Linked DNA regions of Simiduia agarivorans SA1 = DSM 21679. The protein of the gene in region 2 interacts with the protein of the main gene of each other region in a pairwise test. Links are inferred from orthologs where the notes say so. Each region holds a gene or a part of one and is shown on either strand. Other genes may lie near its edges.

The links.
Region 1: the proteins of trkA (region 2) and ptsN interact in binary tests that used the Escherichia coli proteins (3 or more experiments, as listed by UniProt). The link is inferred for Simiduia agarivorans SA1 = DSM 21679 from one-to-one orthologs.

Annotation. Positions count from the first base shown.
Region 1 is NC_018868.3:3,863,211-3,871,948, forward strand. What follows is about bases 5,374-8,332. They hold ptsN (PTS IIA-like nitrogen regulatory protein PtsN), read right to left. Parts: upstream 7,108-8,332; coding sequence 6,640-7,107; downstream 5,374-6,639. Other genes in these bases: yjgA (ribosome biogenesis factor YjgA), read right to left, coding at 5,374-5,430; M5M_RS17225 (HPr family phosphocarrier protein), read right to left, coding at 5,487-5,753; rapZ (RNase adapter RapZ), read right to left, coding at 5,756-6,631; hpf (ribosome hibernation-promoting factor, HPF/YfiA family), read right to left, coding at 7,146-7,436. Also shown: M5M_RS17205 (YhdP family protein), read left to right, coding at 1-3,725; peptide-methionine (R)-S-oxide reductase MsrB, read left to right, coding at 3,796-4,332; M5M_RS17215 (trimeric intracellular cation channel family protein), read right to left, coding at 4,283-4,921; more of yjgA, read right to left, coding at 4,921-5,373. UniProt on the Escherichia coli protein: Seems to have a role in regulating nitrogen assimilation.
Region 2 is NC_018868.3:2,729,768-2,738,348, forward strand. Bases 3,950-6,751 are described here. They hold trkA (Trk system potassium transporter TrkA), read left to right. Parts: upstream 3,950-4,558; coding sequence 4,559-5,944; downstream 5,945-6,751. Other genes in these bases: rsmB (16S rRNA (cytosine(967)-C(5))-methyltransferase RsmB), read left to right, coding at 3,950-4,544; M5M_RS12165 (TrkH family potassium uptake protein), read left to right, coding at 5,962-6,751. In the rest of the region: DNA-processing protein DprA, read right to left, coding at 1-372; M5M_RS12140 (LysM peptidoglycan-binding domain-containing protein), read right to left, coding at 475-1,518; def (peptide deformylase), read left to right, coding at 1,791-2,294; fmt (methionyl-tRNA formyltransferase), read left to right, coding at 2,306-3,262; more of rsmB, read left to right, coding at 3,255-3,949; more of M5M_RS12165, read left to right, coding at 6,752-7,410; M5M_RS12170 (lysophospholipid acyltransferase family protein), read right to left, coding at 7,411-8,322; glyQ (glycine--tRNA ligase subunit alpha), read left to right, coding at 8,460-8,581. UniProt on the Escherichia coli protein: Part of the constitutive potassium transport systems TrkG and TrkH. May regulate the transport activity of TrkG and TrkH systems. Binds to NAD(+) and NADH.

The DNA.
Region 1 (8,738 bases), 1.1 Mb from region 2 along the record:
ATTTGCTGCGCTCGTTGTTGGATCAACGCCTGCGTTTTTCCGATGTGGAATTTTTGGGGTTGCGCAGCCATTTCATTCAAACCGACGCAGGCGCTTATCAGCTCGCAGGCCTGCAACCTAAACTGATCGAGTCGGCACCCCAGGCCCGCCAAAGTATTTATTCTCTCGACGATTTACGCGGCTTGTTCCTGGTCGGGCGTAGCGTACGCCTGGTGGATTTGCAGACCCAGCTGACGCTGGCAAGCGGGCATCAGATAGAGCTGGTGGTAAACCAGATTTTGTTGGAGCACAGTCAGAATCGCCATCGTCTGAGTGCGGATATTCAGCTCGACGAGCAACCGGAGGCGATCAAACTGGTGCTCGAGGGCAGCGGTGATCCGTTCAATATTGACGAGTTTGGCTCCCAAGGCTATGTCAAAATTGACCGGCTGCCGTCTGAAAAAATCATGGCGCTGTTGGCCCAGCAATATTGGCAAGGTCTGCCCGAAGGGCAATGGCGGAAAGAAGGCGAAGTGTCGGTTGAAGCCTGGGTCAGTCTCACGCCGGACCGGGGGCTCGATTGGATCGGTAAAGTCAACTTAACCGGGCTGCCTTTCGAACTGGATGGCCGTCAGATTCCGCTCCGGAAAATGAGTGCCGATATTACCGGTCACGCCTATTTCGGCGGTGAATGGCAGGTCCAGCTGCAACAAATTGATCTGGCCTGGGGCAACCAGTCTCATCCGCTGTTTGCGTTGGGGATGGGTGCCGGTGCCAACGGCGAGAAGTACTTTCAGGCTGATCGCCTCTTATTATCGTTATGGAGTCGATGGCTGAACCGTTTATCGGCACTGCCGGAGAAGTTACAGGGGCTGGCTGAAGACCTGAGCCCCGGCGGCGAGCTGAAAAACCTACATGCAGGTTGGAGCCAGCCGGACCTGAGTGATGTTTTACTGCGAGCCAATTTACACCAGGCCAGTGCCGGTGCCTGGCACGGAGCGCCGGCGGTGACCGGGGTAGACGGTTACGTGCAGTCCACCTTGCGCGATGGTTTTGTGGTGTTGGATTCGCGGGACAGATTCAGCATGCATTACACCAGTGTTTACGACAATCCAATGGCGTACGACACGGCTCGAGGGCACGTGGCCTGGTGGATCCGGCCCGAACAGCAGGCGGTTTATGTCAACAGCGGACCCATCGCGTTTACCGGGGCCGACGGCGAAGCAACGGGCTTTCTGTATATCGATATTCCGACGCAGGGGCGGGACATGCCGCTGGAATTATTGCTGCAAATCGGTATTCGGAATTCTGCTGCCCAATACCACAAAAAATATGTACCCAGGGTTGTATCGGATAATCTCCGCAGCTGGTTGGATACCGCAGTGCAGGGCGGCGATGTACTGGCGGGCGGATTTTTATACCACGGCTTTTTGAAAGCAGAAGGGCGTCAACCCAGTGTGCAGCTTTGGTTGGATATAGACAATGCAGCGCTGGCTTTTTCACCCGACTGGCCTGCACTTCGCAACGCCAAGGCTGAATTGGTGTTGGATGGTGGGCACTTACAGGTTAATTCGGATCGGGCTCTGATACTGGATTCACAGATCAGCCAAACCCGCGTGGTACTGGAAAAAACGGATAATCGGGATTGGCTCAATATTGACAGCGATTTGAACGGTCCTTTGCGTGATGCCGGTCTGCTACTGGCCGATTCAGCATTGGCCGATATGACGGGCCAGGTGTTTTCAAGCTGGGAATTCAGCGGTCAGTATCAAGGCAAATTGAAGTTGGCGATTCCCATGGGGGAATTGGCACAACGTCGCATGGGTTACGAAGTGAATCTCCAGCTCGCACAGGCCAGTGTATCGATTCCCGCCATCGCCATGACCGCTGAGCAAATTGCCGGTGAACTCCTGGTCTCGGATTCCCGCGCGGTGTCCATCGGCGCAATGCAGGGCAGTCTTTGGGGGGAGCCCTTTACGCTGACGGCTGGTTTAAATGGCAAAAAAGATACCATTAATCTTGCCATTGATACCCGGGCGTCGGCAGGCGCGTTGTTGCAATGGGCCGGTGCGCCCGCCATTGAGCAGGTCTCCGGAAGCGCACGCTTTACGGTGTTGGTGGATATTCCCTGGCAGCGGCCCGAGGCCCAAAGCATACTTACGGTGAAGAGTGATCTGGCCGGAATTGCCCTGGATTTGCCAGCTCCGCTGGATAAACAGGCTGATCAGAGTATTGGCTTGCACGTGAGCATGCCGTTAGCGCAGGATCGGTTGGCACTGGATGGTGCAGTGGGTAAGTACCTTAACGCCAGGTTGTTGTGGACGCGTCGGCCGCAAGGGCTGACCTTTGATCGTGGCGATGTTCAGTTTAACGGCACTGCCCGACTGCCGAGTCAGCCGATGCTCAGCATCGGGATGCAGGTGCAGACTCTGGACTTAGGCCCCTGGCGCGCACTGTTGGACCAACAGCTGGTTCAGCAAAGGGCAGATGTTGCGCCGGTTCAGGATGGTCCTGTTTACCCGCCCATCTATCTCAGTCTTGCCACCGAAAACCTGATGATCGACGCGCAACACAGTTTGGGTGAGTCAAGCGTTGAGGCAATCCGGTCGCAGGATCATTGGATGATTAATTTGCGCAATGAGCGCATAACCGGAGCGCTAACGATTCCTGCCGGCGATGCCCCGCTCGATCTGTCATTGTCAAACCTGCGATTGCCACTGTGGCCTGAAGCCACCACCGCAGCGCCTGCGCCCGACAATCAGCGAGAGTTGATCTGGCGGCAACTGACGGACCTGCCGGCGATGAAAGTTGCTGTTGGCCAACTGTTTTATAACGAAAAAAATGTGGGCCAATTCGGATTCGAATCGGAAACGGTCGGCGAGCAGCTGAGAATATCCTCGTTGACCGGCAATGTGTTTGATTTGCAATTTGTGGCAGACGCGCAGGGCCTGAGTCCGGAAATCACCTGGGATAAGGCATCAAACCTCAGTCGTGTTTCGGGGCGGCTGGCGGCGGGTGATCTGGGCAACAGCATGGACAGCCTGGGTATGACCAAATTGATTGAAAGCCGCAATGCCGAGATAAATTTGGCGCTCTCCTGGTTGGGTACGCCCATGGACGCCGGCATTGGCCAGTTGGATGGCAACGTACAATTCGCTTTCAATAAAGGGCGCTTCTTGCGTCAGGATGCCAGCGCCAGCAATGCACTTATGCGCCTCATGGGCATCCTTAACTTCGATACCTGGATTCGCAGATTGCAATTGGATTTCTCCGATGTGTATGCCAGTGGCATGGCGTATGATCAGGTCACCGGGGATTTGGTCTTTGCCGGCGGCCAGGTCACCATGAATCAGCCTGTGAGTGTAAAGACACCGTCCAGCAAGATGCAGATGGCCGGGTCTGTGGATTTAGTGCGCAACCAGTTGGATACTCAACTCACGGTGAATCTGCCGGTGCTCGATAACCTGACGTTTATTGCCGCTGTTTCTGCGGGGTTGCCCGTGGCGGCTGGGGTATTTGTGGCCAGTCGCTTGTTTGAGAAACAGTTTGATCAGATGACCAGCGTGAATTATTCCGTCGTCGGGCCACTGGACTCACCAGAGATGAAATTCATACAAATTTCGAATCCCCTTGGTCAGTCGGTCAAACCCGGTACCCAGGCCGGTGAGACGCGTGGGGTAGAGCCCTCAGCTCAGGCGCGGGATGAGCGCCAGACGGATGAACCGGCAACCGACCGGCCCTTGTAACAAAACCGATCTTTCTGCCTCTATCTAGCAGGCTGTTTTTTCAGCTGGCACTGGTCGTCACGAGGAGGTCATGATGAGGCTGTTCACTTTATTGGTCGGGGGTTGCCTGATGGCGTGTGCCGGCGACCCGCCTGCGCAGGCAATGGAGGTCGGTCAGGCCCGCGAGCTCATTGCGCAACAGCGCGATCTGACAGCGATTCCCCGGGAAACCTGGCAACAAATGCTGACACCCCAGCAATTCGACATATTGTGGAATGCCGCCACCGAACGACCGCATACCGGCGCGCTGTTACACAACAAGGCTGAAGGTGTTTATGTGACTGCCGGTTGCCGACTGCCGGTGTTTGACTCACGCCACAAGTACGATTCCGGCAGTGGTTGGCCGAGTTTCTGGGACAGTCTCTATAAGGAAAATATCGTGCTGAAAAAAGATTTCAGTTGGGGCATGCGGCGGGTCGAAATCCTGTCTGCCTGTGGCGAGCACCTGGGGCATGTGTTTGAAGATGGCCCCAACCCCACTGGCTTGCGTTATTGCATTAATTCAGCCGCGCTGGAGTTTATTCCGCAGCCGGTGGTGGAAACTTCGGCAACCGAAGATCCCAGATAATCGCCGCACCTCGGACGCTGAAGGCGATGCTGAAACCGATGGCTAATGCCAGGTAATTGGCTGAGCCGTCTTCAACACCTTGGAAGGAGCAGGTAAGCAGATAACCCAGCGCGCCCAGCAGGCTGGCGGATACATAGATTTCAGGTTCCAGCACCACTGGCATCTGATCCAGCAGTACATCCCGGATGATGCCGCCAAAAGAGGCGGTAATCATTGCCATGACCATGGCGACCATCCATGATGCGTGCCATTGCTGGCTGATTTGTGCGGCCATGATGCTGAATAACGCCATGCCGGCGGCGTCCATCCAGACCAACGCTTTGTGTTTGAATTTTATTTTCCGGGCGGCAAAGAACGTGAGGCCGGCGGCCGCAATGCACACTTCGAGATAGAGTGGATCCACCAGCCAGAACACCGGTCGGTCCAGAATCAGATCCCGCACGGTTCCGCCACCAATGCCGGTGACAACGCCAAGGAGGATAAAACTCATAATGTCGTGCTGTTTTTCCGCTGCGGCCAGGGCGCCGGAAATCGCAAACACGGCGCAACCGGCCAGGCCGATCCAATACAGCGTTTGACCGATATCCATTAAAGGGTCGTCAGAGTCTGGCGCAGCAGTTTAAACAGCTTACGGGCAGCAGCCGGCGGTTTGTCCCTCTCGGCCTCTTGCTTGGCTGTTCTCAGCAATTGACGCAGCTGCTGGCGGTCCGCATAGGGAAATTGATCGACAAACTCATTCAGGGCAGCGTCACCTTCCTGCAGCAACCGATCCCGCCACTGCTCGGTTTTGTGGTGTTGTTGCACATGTTGCTCGGAGACCTGCATCAGCGCCTGATACGCGGATTCGATGGCTTCATGGTCGGCCTCACGCATCAGGCGGCCGATAAACTGAAAATGACGCTTGCGCGCACTGTGGGACTTTATCCGGCTGGCCTCCTGAACGGCTTTCAGTAGCGGGTCTTCCAGCGGGATTTTTGCCAACTGGCCCGGGTTAAGCTCGCACAATTTAACCCCCAGCGCCTGCAATGCCAGCATTTCATTCTTGACCTGGGTTTTGCTTTTGGGCGCGTCGTCGGTGTCTTCGATATAGTCTTGCATGATCATGGTCCAATAGGGGGCCGGCATAGTAGCTCAAACACGGGATGGGTGACAGTTCACTCGCCTTCGCCAAACCGGTCGTTGATCAATGCCGAGATGGCTTCAATGGCTTGTTCCTGCTCGGGGCCTTCGGCCACCAGGTGCAGCTCTGTGCCTTGCGCGGCCGCGAGCAGCATCAATGACATGACGCTTTTGGCATCCACCAGTCGGCCTTCTTTGCCAGCCTGAATGCGGCAGTCGAATCGTGCCGCCAGGGCAGACAGTTTGGCAGCTGCGCGTGCGTGTAAGCCGAGTTTGTTGATGATAGTGACGCGGGTTTCCATGGTCAGGTCCGGTCAATTTCGCGGTGGCGAAGATTGATTTTCTTGTGCTGGGACTGCAGGGCTTCCTTGAGCCGCTGGGCAATGAAGACCGAGCGATGCTGTCCGCCGGTGCAGCCAATGGCAATACTCATGTAGCTTCTGTTTCCCTGTTCGAATTTTGGCAACCAGCGTTGCAGGTGAGCGAGTATGTCATTCAGCATTTGCTGGCAATCCGGCTCGCTGTTGAGAAAATCGATCACCGGTTGATCGAGGCCAGTATGAGCCCGCAGCTCGGGTTTCCAATAAGGGTTCGGCAGGCAACGTACATCGAAAACAAAATCCGCATCCACTGGCACCCCGCGCTTAAAGCCAAAGGAAATCACCTGCACCGACATGATGGCGTCGTCTTCGGTGCGCACGCGGCTTTGAACCAGATCGCGTAACTGATGCAAGGTCAGGGTCGTGGTATCGATAACCAGGTCGGCCATGTTGAGCACTGGCTGGAGCAGTTCGCGCTCCTTGCCCAATGCTTCCTTGAGCGCCATGCCAGATTTGCTTAATGGATGCTTGCGCCGGGTTTCTGAAAAACGTTGCACCAAAACGGGGCTGCGGGCGTCCAGATAAAGGATTTCAACATAGATACCGTGGGCATTGGCTTCGGCGACCAGCTGTGGAAAGCGTGGCAGGTCTGACCAGGCATTGCGCGCATCGACACTGATCGCAAAACGTTGCCCGGGCGAATCGTTGACCAGTTGTTTGATTAATTCAGGCAACAGTCGCAGTGGCAGATTGTCGATACAATTGAAACCCAGGTCTTCCAGTACATGCAGGGCTGTACTTTTGCCTCCGCCTGAACGGCCGCTGATGACTACCAGGCGTGAAGCTTTGGGGGAAGACATGGTAAATCCTAGGTTGTCAGTTTAAGAAGTTGTTGTTCGGTATACACAAACAGTGCCTGATTATCGGTTTGGCTGCGCAACTGCTGGCGGAAGCTGTCACGCTGAAACAGTTCCGCCAGTTGAGCCAGTGTTTGCAGGTGCTCGCCGGTGGCCTGTTCGGGCACCATCAAGGCACAAATGATATCCACCGGCTGGTTGTCGGGCGCATCAAAGTCCACAGGCTCTTTCAATACTATCAGTGCACCGGTTGTTTGTGCACACTGGGCCAGGCGGCAATGGGGAATCGCAATACCCAAGCCTAAACCGGTGGAACCCAGTTTTTCGCGTGCCACCAGTGCCCGGAATACGTCGACGGCGTTAAGCTCGGCGGCTTCTTCCGCGATCAGGTTGGCGAGAATCTCTAACACGCGCTTTTTACTGCCCCCCTCAACGCCGCACTGGGTGCGGCTGGGGGCTAGAAGAGTTTCGAACTGCATAAATCTCGGGCTCGTTGCAGGTGTCTGCAACTGGCAGGTTAACGGTGGCTTCTCAGCTTTTCCTTGTGCTTGATCAACTGCCGATCAAGCTTGTCGGCCAATAGGTCGATGGCGGCGTAAAGGTCTTCGTTTTCGGAGTTGGCGAAGAATTCAGCGCCGCTCACGTGTACGGTGGCCTCGGCTTTCTGTTGTAGTTTATCAACACTCAGGATTGCATTCACGCTGGTTATTCGGTCGTGGTGCCGCTCAAGCTTTTCCAGCTTGGCCATCAGGTAGTTTTTGATGGGATCAGTCAGGTCGAGGTGGTGTCCGCTGATATTGACTTGCATTCTGCTTGCTCCTTGTGTCGCTGTTGCATCTGCTGCCCCGGCCGTGCGGGGCGTTAAATCAATCGCTTGCGTTCGTTGGAGGCGGCTATGCCCAACGATTCCCGGTATTTGGCGATGGTGCGCCGGGCTACCTGGATGCCCTGTTCTTCCAAGAGTTTGGTGATTTTGCTGTCACTCAAGGGTTTTTTCGGATTCTCTGCGGCCACCAGCTTTTTAATGATGGCGCGGATAGCCGTGGATGAGCACTCGCCACCGGAGTCGGTACTCACATGGCTGGAGAAAAAGTATTTCAGCTCAAAAATACCTTGCGGTGTGTGCATGTATTTTTGCGTCGTCACACGTGAAATGGTGGATTCGTGCATGCCCACCTCTTCGGCGATGGTGTGCAGCACCATTGGGCGCATCGCTTCCGGACCGTGCTCGAAAAATCCCACCTGTTTTTCGACGATGGTGGTGGCGACTTTCAGTAGCGTTTCATTGCGGCTTTGGAGGCTTTTCAGGAACCAGCGTGCTTCCTGCAGATGGTCGCGCAGAAAGCTGTTGTCACGGCTGGTGTCGGCGCGTTTGACCAGCGCCGCATAACCGGAGTTGATGCGAATTTTAGGCGCGATATCGGGTTCAATTCAACCAGCCAACGATCCTGCTTCTTTGTGACAAATACATCGGGAACCACATATTCGGTATCGGATGCGCTGACGCTTTCTCCGGGGCGCGGATTCAGGGTCTGGATCAGCTCGATGATGCTGGCCAACTCCGCTTCCTTGAGCTTGCACCGGCGCATGAGTTGTTTGTAATCACGACTGCCGAGGAGTTCGAGATGTTCTCTGACTATCAGCTTAGCAGTTTCCAGCAGGGGCGTTGTGGCCGGTAGCGCTTTGAGTTGGATGAGCAAGCATTCCGACAGGTTCTGACCGGCGACGCCGAGCGGGTCGAACTGTTGTATGCGGTGCAGTACTGCCAGCACCTCGTCGTACTCCAGCGGATCGTCCCATTCCTCTGCCTGGCTGAGGCCTTCAAAGATTTCTTCCAGAGGGCTGTCGAGCATGCCAGAAGGACCGATAGCGTCAATAATTGCCATGGCAATGACCCGGTCCCTGTCGCTCATCGGGGTAAGGTTAAGTTGCCACAACAGGTGGTCCTGCAGACTCTCTCCACTGCTGTCACCGCGTTCGTAATCGCGGTCGTCGTCGGGGGCCGGCCCGGCACTGGTGGGCGCGGAGGTGTAAATGTCGTCCCAATTGGTGTCCACTGGCAGCTCGCCCGGGATCTGGTCGGCCCAATCGCTGTCCATATCACCGCTAT
Region 2 (8,581 bases):
GATCGCCAGCTGTTTGTGGTTGAGCACGCCGGGATCACCCATGCCATGCAGTAACAAGGGGCCATTCGCTTCACGCAGCAGTGATGGGTATTCGGGATCGAGTCGGGTCAACAGGTGATTGCGCGGATGGTCGGCCAACCAGCGCGCCAACCGGTCGAGCCGGGTTTGCAGCCAGTTGCCCGGTCGCTGGTTGCGCCAGTCGCGCCATAACTGAAATCCGTTTTCGCCCAGCCATTGGCGCAACAGGCTGTCCGGCCAATGCAGCATGGCGAGCGGCGGTTCGCCGGTTTCGGCCAATTGATACCACTTGCGGGGCCCGATGCCGGGCAGGTGATGGAGCGCAATCAACAGCTCCCTGTCGGTGATAGGCATGGTTCTTCCCTGAACGCTGGTTGTTCAGGCAAGAGTACATCAAGGCGCGGCAAAAACAAAAAAGCCGGCGATTCGCCGGCTTTTATAGGAGGTTCCCTGCAATCAGGGATTCAGTACCTTGTCGTTGATTGCCAACGGACGGGTGGCATCCAACACAATGGCAAAACTCATTTTTTCAAACACGCGGAACACCATCAGCAGCCCCGCACGCTCGTCCGGCAGCTTCACTGGACGGCCGGTAACGCGGTCCTTCACCACCTTGCCATCTTTATGAATGGCCAGTACATCCCCCGCCTGCAGGCTGTCGCGACCACCTTTGTTGATCGCTACCACGTTCATCCGGCCCACCTGAGTCACACCACCTTCAACGGTCATGATCACACCGTTGATGTCCTGCTCGGGTGCCTTCGGGTAAAAGGTGGATTCAACGGCGCGGTCGGCGTTGGGCAACAGGCGGTCTTCGATACGGATTTCCTGCGAGGTGCGGGTAATATCCATGGTGGCGATATCATCGTTGATGGCGGCCACTTTAACCGATCCGATATCCAACGCCTGATAGCCCAGGAATTCGCCGGTGACCGGGTCGCGGAAGCTCTTGCCTTTGCGGTAGATACCGTACACCGGTACGTTGGAATCGATCTGGCCACGGGCATAGAGGAAATCGCCGGCGCCGGTCACCAGGCGACCGTCTTCGCCAGCCAACACATAGGGTGCGTTGTTGTACTCATTGGGCATGACGATGCGGCTGCCGGTCAGGAAGCTGTTGATCACATCCAATGGAATCGCGGGAATTGCCGCGGCAACCGGCTCATAGCGGATTTTCGGCGACAGCTTTTCGGTACCCGGCGCCAGCTTCACGGTTTGCTGGCCACGCTCTACGTTCAGGCGGGGCTTGCCGTCCATGTATACCAGGGACACGATGTCGCCCGGGTAAATCAGGTGCGGGTTGTCGATCTGGGGGTTAACCTGCCAGATTTCCGGCCACATCCAGGGATTTTCTAAGAATTTACCGGAGATATCCCAGAGGGTATCGCCCTCGGTGACGCGGTAGCTATCCGGGCGATCGGAGCGGACCTGGACATCTTCTGCCCAGACACCGGCCGAAATCAGCAGGGAAGCCGCTAAACCCAACACGAGCTTTTTCATAGAAACCAATCCTGTTTCCTGCCCTGAGCACCAATGCAGGCCTCCGGGACTATTTAGGGGTTATAATAGCGCACCGTTCACCGATGGCTGCGTGCGTCTGCACTAAAAGCCTTGGGAGCAATGCCAGCCCTTGTCATACTTCGGCAACGGTTTGCGAACTGCGTCCCGGCTATCAGGCGCCCGCCAGGCGGTTATAATACGGGTAATTGCTGTCTGATCATAATGTTAGCAGCCAAAGTTGCCTTTTTACTAGAAGTTTGTCACACCCTTATATGAAACGAGAAATATTGGAATTTCCCGATCCGCGCTTGCGCACCAAGGCCAAACCCGTGGCTGAAGTAACCGACGCCGTGCGTGAACTGATCGATGACATGTTCGAAACCATGTACGACTGCCCCGGCATCGGCCTGGCTGCGACCCAGATCAACGTACACGAACAGATCATCGTGATCGACATCAGCGAAGAACAGAACCAGCCGATGGTGTTCATTAACCCGGAGATCGAGGTACTGGATCAGGAAACCGGCACCTACGATGAGGGTTGCCTGAGTGTGCCCGGTTTCTCGGAGACGGTCGAACGCCCCATCCATATCCGTGTGCGCGCACTAGACCGCGACGGCAAGGCGTTCGAAATACAGCCCGATGGCCTGCTCGCCACCTGTATCCAGCACGAGATAGACCACCTGAATGGCAAGTTGTTTGTGGACCACATCTCCACACTCAAACGCGACCGCATCCGCAAGAAACTCGAAAAGCAACACCGGCAGCGCGCCTGAGGAAACTCCCTATGAGCGCTCTGCGCCTGGTTTTTGCGGGTACGCCCGAATTTGCGGCCCACCACCTGCAAGCCCTGCTCGACAGCCATCACCAGGTTGTGGCGGTGTTCACCCAACCCGACCGGCCGGCCGGCCGGGGCAAGCAGTTGCAGGCCAGCCCGGTTAAACAGTTGGCCGAACAGCACGGACTGCCCGTGCACCAGCCAGAGAAACTGAAAGCCGCCGACGATCAGGCGCTGTTGGCCCAGTACCAGGCCGATGTGCTAGTGGTAGTGGCCTATGGCCTGCTACTGCCCAAAGCCGTGCTCGATCTGCCGCGGCTGGGGTGTATCAACGTGCATGCGTCTTTATTACCGCGCTGGCGCGGTGCGGCGCCGATCCAGCGCGCCATCGAAGCCGGTGACAGTGAAACCGGCGTCACCATCATGCAAATGGATGTGGGCCTGGATACCGGCGACATGCTGCACAAAACCCACTTACCCATAACCGCCGATGAAACCGGTGGCAGCCTGCACGACAAACTCTGGCAAGCCGGTTGCCCGGCCTTAGTCGCCACCCTCGACCAGATGTCCGAGGGAAAGCAGACGCCCGAGTCTCAGGACGATAATCTGGCGACCTACGCCCATAAACTCAGCAAGCAAGAAGCCCAACTCGATTGGACCCGCAGCGCGCAGGCCCTGGCCCTTCAGGTGCGCGCCTTCAATCCGTTTCCCGTGTGCTTCTCCGAACTCAATGGCGAACGCCTGCGGGTCTGGCAGGCGCAGGCAATTGCTATGAAGCACCAGGCCGTGCCCGGTACGTTACTGAATCATCCTGAGCATCCATTACTGGTGGCCTGCGCGGACGGCGCACTGGCCTTGACCCTGGTGCAGCTGGCCGGCAAAAAAGCCATGAGCGCCAATGACCTGATGCTGGGCTACCGGCAAAAGTTCCAGGCCGGGATGCAATTCGGGACGGTGAGTGAATAGTCGCGCACTGGCCGCCCGGGCCATCGCTGCGGTACTGGCGAAAGGTGAATCACTGTCCGCCAGTTTACCCCGGATTCTGGAACACACCCCCGAGCGCGATCAGGGGCTGGTGCAAGCCTTGTGTTATGGCACCCTGCGCTGGTTTCACCGCTACAACCCCCTGCTCAATCAGCTCTTGAGTGAGCCTTTAAAACCCAAAGACGCCGATGTCCAGGCCTTGCTGTTGCTCGGGTTTTACCAGCTGGATCAATTGCGCGTGCCGGATCACGCCGCCATCGATGCCACCGTGGATGCCTGCCGGCAACTGAAAAAGAACTGGGCCATCAAACTGGTCAATGGCGTATTGCGGCGCTATCAACGCGAGCAGGACACGCTGTTAAGCGCATTGGATGCACAGCCCAGCGCCCGCCATGCACACCCCAAATGGCTGATCAACGCTATCAGCCAGGCCTGGCCCGAGCAGGCCGAAGCAATTCTTGACGCCAACAACCAGCAACCGCCCATGACCCTGCGATTAGCATCGGGCGACCGGGCCGACTACATCGACACCCTGGCCCGGCAGAATGTTCAGGCTGTACCCGGTGCGGTGGCCGAGACCGCCGTGGAGCTTTTGCAGGCAGTCGATGTGCAACTGCTGCCCGGTTTCGCCAGCGGTCAGGTCAGTGTGCAGGACCAGGCCACCCAGCTGGCCGCCAGCCTGTTGCCGGTCAAACCCGGTGACCGAGTACTGGATTGCTGTGCCGCACCCGGTGGAAAAACCCTGCACCTGGCGCAATTACCTGCCAAACCGCAGGTGACGGCGATTGATATCGAACGCAAGCGGCTGCAACGGGTGCATGAAAATCTGAACCGCGCGGGGGTCAAAGCCAAGGTCCTCTGTGCCGATGCCGCCCGGCCGGATCAATGGTGGGACGGTAAACCGTTTAACCAGATACTGCTCGACGCGCCCTGTTCAGCTACCGGCGTCATCCGTCGTCATCCGGATATCAAACTACTGCGCAAGCCCGAGGATATTGCCCGCCTGGCCGCACTGCAGGCACAGATTATCGATGCGGTCTGGCCGCTACTGGCGCCCGGAGGCTACCTGCTGTACGCCACCTGTTCTATCATGCCGGCGGAAAACACCGATTTGACCCAGGCGTTTCTGGCGCGCACGCCCGACGCGCGTGAAGTGCCGATCAACGCCGGTTGGGGACTGGCACAGGCCACTGGTCGGCAATTGCTGCCCGGGCCCGAAAACACCGATGGTTTCTACTATTGTCTGCTCACCAAGCGGGCCTGAAGGAAGTGTAGGCTGTGAAAATTATTATTCTGGGTGCGGGGCAGGTGGGCGGCACACTCGCCATCAACCTCGCCAGTGAGTCCATCGATATCACCATTGTCGATACCAATGCAGCCCTGCTCGAGGATCTGCGCGATCGCATCGATATCGGTGTGGTCACCGGCTGTGCCTCACACCCGGACGTATTGATCAACGCCGGTATTGAAGACGCCGACATGCTGGTGGCGGTAACGAGCGATGACGAGATCAACATGATCGCCTGCCAGATCGCCCACAGTCTGTTTCACACGCCCACAAAAATCGCGCGGGTGCGCTCTCAGAGTTATCTGGCGCACGGCAATCTGTTTTGTAATGAAGTCATTCCCATCGACGTGCTGATCAGCCCCGAGCGGTTGGTGTCGGATTACATCTATCGATTGATTGAGCATCCCGGCGCATTACAGGTACTCGATTTTGCCGAAGGCCGGGTGCAATTGGTGGCGGTGCGCGCCTATTACGGCGGCCCGTTGGTGGGCCAGGAGTTGCGTTACCTGCGCCAGCATATGCCCAATATCGATACCCGTGTGGCGGCTATTTATCGGCGCGGTAAAGCCATCATGCCGGAAGGATCCACCGTAATCGAAGCGGACGATGAAGTATTTTTCATTGCCGCCAAAAACGATATCCGCGCAGTCATGAGTGAGTTGCGCCGGCTCGAAAGTTCTTATAAGCGCATGATCATTGCCGGCGGTGGCAACATTGGCGCGCGTCTGGCGGCGCAATTGGAAAAACACTATTCCGTCAAGATCATCGAATATTCAGAACAGCGTTGTCAGCAGTTGTCGGAAGAACTGGACGACACCATCGTGTTGTTCGGCAGTGCATCCGATCAGGATCTGTTGCTGGAAGAGAATATTGAAGATACCGATGTGTTTCTCGCGCTCACCAACGATGACGAAGCCAACATCATGTCGTCCATGCTGGCCAAACGGCTGGGCGCGCGCAAAGTGATGTGTCTGATCAACAATCCGGCCTACGTCGACCTTGTCCAGGGCGGCGAAATCGATATCGCCATCAGCCCACAAACCACCACCATTGGCAGCTTGCTGACCCACGTGCGCCGGGGTGACATGGTGAACGTGCACTCGCTGCGCCGGGGTGCCGCCGAAGCCATTGAAGTGATTGCGCACGGTGATGAAAAAACCTCGCGCGTAGTGGGCCGTGCCATCGAAGATGTGGACCTGCCGGAGGGCGCCAGCATCGGCGCCATCGTGCGCGAACACGACACCGGCAGTGAGGTCATTATTGCCCACGACGACGTGGTCATTAAATCCGGTGACCACGTCATCGTGTTTCTGGTCAATAAAAAATACACCCAGGACGTGGAGCGTTTGTTTCAGGTCGGCTTCTCCTTTTTCTGACGGTCGGGCATTTCCCTATGCACTTTTCAGTGATTTTCCGTGTCCTGGGTGTGCTGCTGATGATCTTCAGCCTGACACTGCTACCGCCCATTGGCATTTCACTCTGGTACGCCGACAGCCACCACTACGCATTCCTCGCCGCCTTCGGTATCACCTTTGCCACAGGCCTTGGCATGTGGCTGCCGGTTTATCGCGCCAAACACGACCTGCAAACCCGCGACGGGTTTCTGATTACCGCGCTGTTCTGGGTGGTGCTGGGCTTGTTCGGTTCTCTGCCGTTTGTAATCAGCGCCGAGCTGGACGCCAGTTTTACCGACGCCATGTTTGAATCCATGTCCGGACTCACCACTACCGGTGCAACGGTGTTTACCGGCCTGGATTTTTTACCCAAATCCATTTTGTATTACCGCCAGCAATTGCAATGGCTTGGCGGTATCGGAATTATCGTGATTGCCGTGGCGGTATTGCCCATGCTGGGAATCGGCGGCATGCAGTTGTATCGCGCCGAGACGCCTGGACCTGTCAAAGACAACAAGCTGACACCGCGCATTACCGAAACCGCCAAAGCACTGTTTATCATGTACCTTGGCATCACCTTCATTTGCGCGCTGGCCTATTATCTGGCGGGCATGTCCGAGTTTGATGCCATCGGGCACGCGTTCTCCACCGTCGCCATCGGCGGGTTCTCTACCCATGACGCCAGCATTGGTTATTTCAACAGCCCGTTGATTATGGGGATCTGCACTTTCTTTATGTTTTTCTCCGGGGTGAATTTTGCGCTGCATTATTTTGGCTGGCGCGAGCACAGCGTCAGCCATTATTTCAAAGATCCCGAATTCCGTTTTTACGGCAGCTGGGTACTGGTGGGAATGGCCATCACCATTTTGTATCTCTACTACACCGGTACTTATGGCTTTTTTGACAGTGTCATGCACGGCAGTTTTGAGTTTGTCTCGGTGCTGACTACTACGGGCTTCGGTACCGCCGACTTCAGTGCCTGGCCCACGTTTTTACCTTTTATGCTGATTTTATTTGCGTTCATGGGCGGCTGTGGCGGCTCGACCGCGGGCGGTATGAAAGTGATGCGGGTCATGCTGATTTGCAAACAGGGTTACCGCGAGATCAAACGCCTGATTCATCCCAGCGCTATCTTCCCCATTAAAGTCGGAAAAAAATCGGTACCCGATCGGGTGGTAGAAGCGGTATGGGGATTTTTCGCTGTGTTCATCATCAGTTTCATGGTGATGTTTTTATTGCTACTGGCCAGCGGGCTGGATTTCACCACCTCGTTTTCGGCAGTGGCCGCTTGTATCACCAACCTGGGCCCAGGCATGGGCGACGTAGCCGCGCACTACGGCAATATCAACGATTTCTCGAAGTGGATCCTGTGCTTTGCCATGCTGTTGGGACGACTGGAAGTGTTTACCTTGCTGGTATTGTTCAGCCCCATGTTCTGGCGCCGTTAATCAGCGCCGTTTGAACTGATAACGCCGCGGCTCGTCCGGATGCTGGCGCCGGCGGAAGCGTTTGTATTCCCACTGGTATTGCGCGGGCGCCATTGCCACCACGGATTCCACACTGTGGTTCAACGCCGCGAGCGACTCTGCTTCCTGGTCGCTGTAGATTGCAGCATCCGGCTCAGAAAACGTTAACCTGAGTTTGTCGCCATCGCGCAGGCAGGCGCCCATCAGCACCTGGCAGCCGGTACGCTGTATCAGATTGTGAACCAGCGTCATGGTGTAAGCCGGAATATCATAAAATGGCGCGAAAGCACCGCCCTGATCCGGAACCTGATCGGGCAATATGCCTGTGAAACCGCCGGCTTTAAGAGATTTAAACAGCCCCATGACACCGCGCTTGTCGGTGGGCAACAGGGTCGAACCATGTCGCTGCCGGCAATCCAACACCAACTCATTGACCGACTGGGCTAACACCGGCTGGTACAGAATAGTTATGGGTGCCAGTGACTGGAGATAAATACCCAGCAGCTCCCAATTGCCAATATGGGGCGCGAGAATCACCAAGCCCCGATCATCAGCCAACGCTTGTTTCAGCACAGGTTCGCCCTGTATCTCGTGTTGCAGCAGCGTCTGTAGCCGGGGCCAGTCCCAGGTCCAGACCTTGGCCAGTTCAAACGCCATGTAGGCGGTATGTTGCAGACTGTCGCGGGTCAGTTTATGACGCTCATCGGCGGACAAGGCCGGCATGCACAGCGCCAGATTCTCATCCGTCACACGGGCGGAACGGCTGCCGGACAACTGCATCCAACGGGCACTGACGCCTGCCACCCACCAACCCAAGGATCGGGGCAGAAACGACAGGCACTTCAGGCCGAAACGCAGGCTTTTGCCTTTATAGGTCAGCTGTGATTGTGACATGGAGCCGGTGTGCTAGCAGAAAGGCCCGCAGATTACCGCAAAACCTGCGCCCACGCACCTTTTGCCCTTACACCTGACAAGCCCTGCCGCTATAATTCCGGCCTTCGAATTGATCACACCCATTGCCTGGAGGCAAAGTGTCTAATCTCACCGCTCCCGATGTGAGCACGTTTCAAGGGCTCATTCTGGCCCTGCAACAATACTGGGCCGAGCATGGCTGCGTCATCCTTCAACCACTGGATATGGAAGTAGGCGCAGG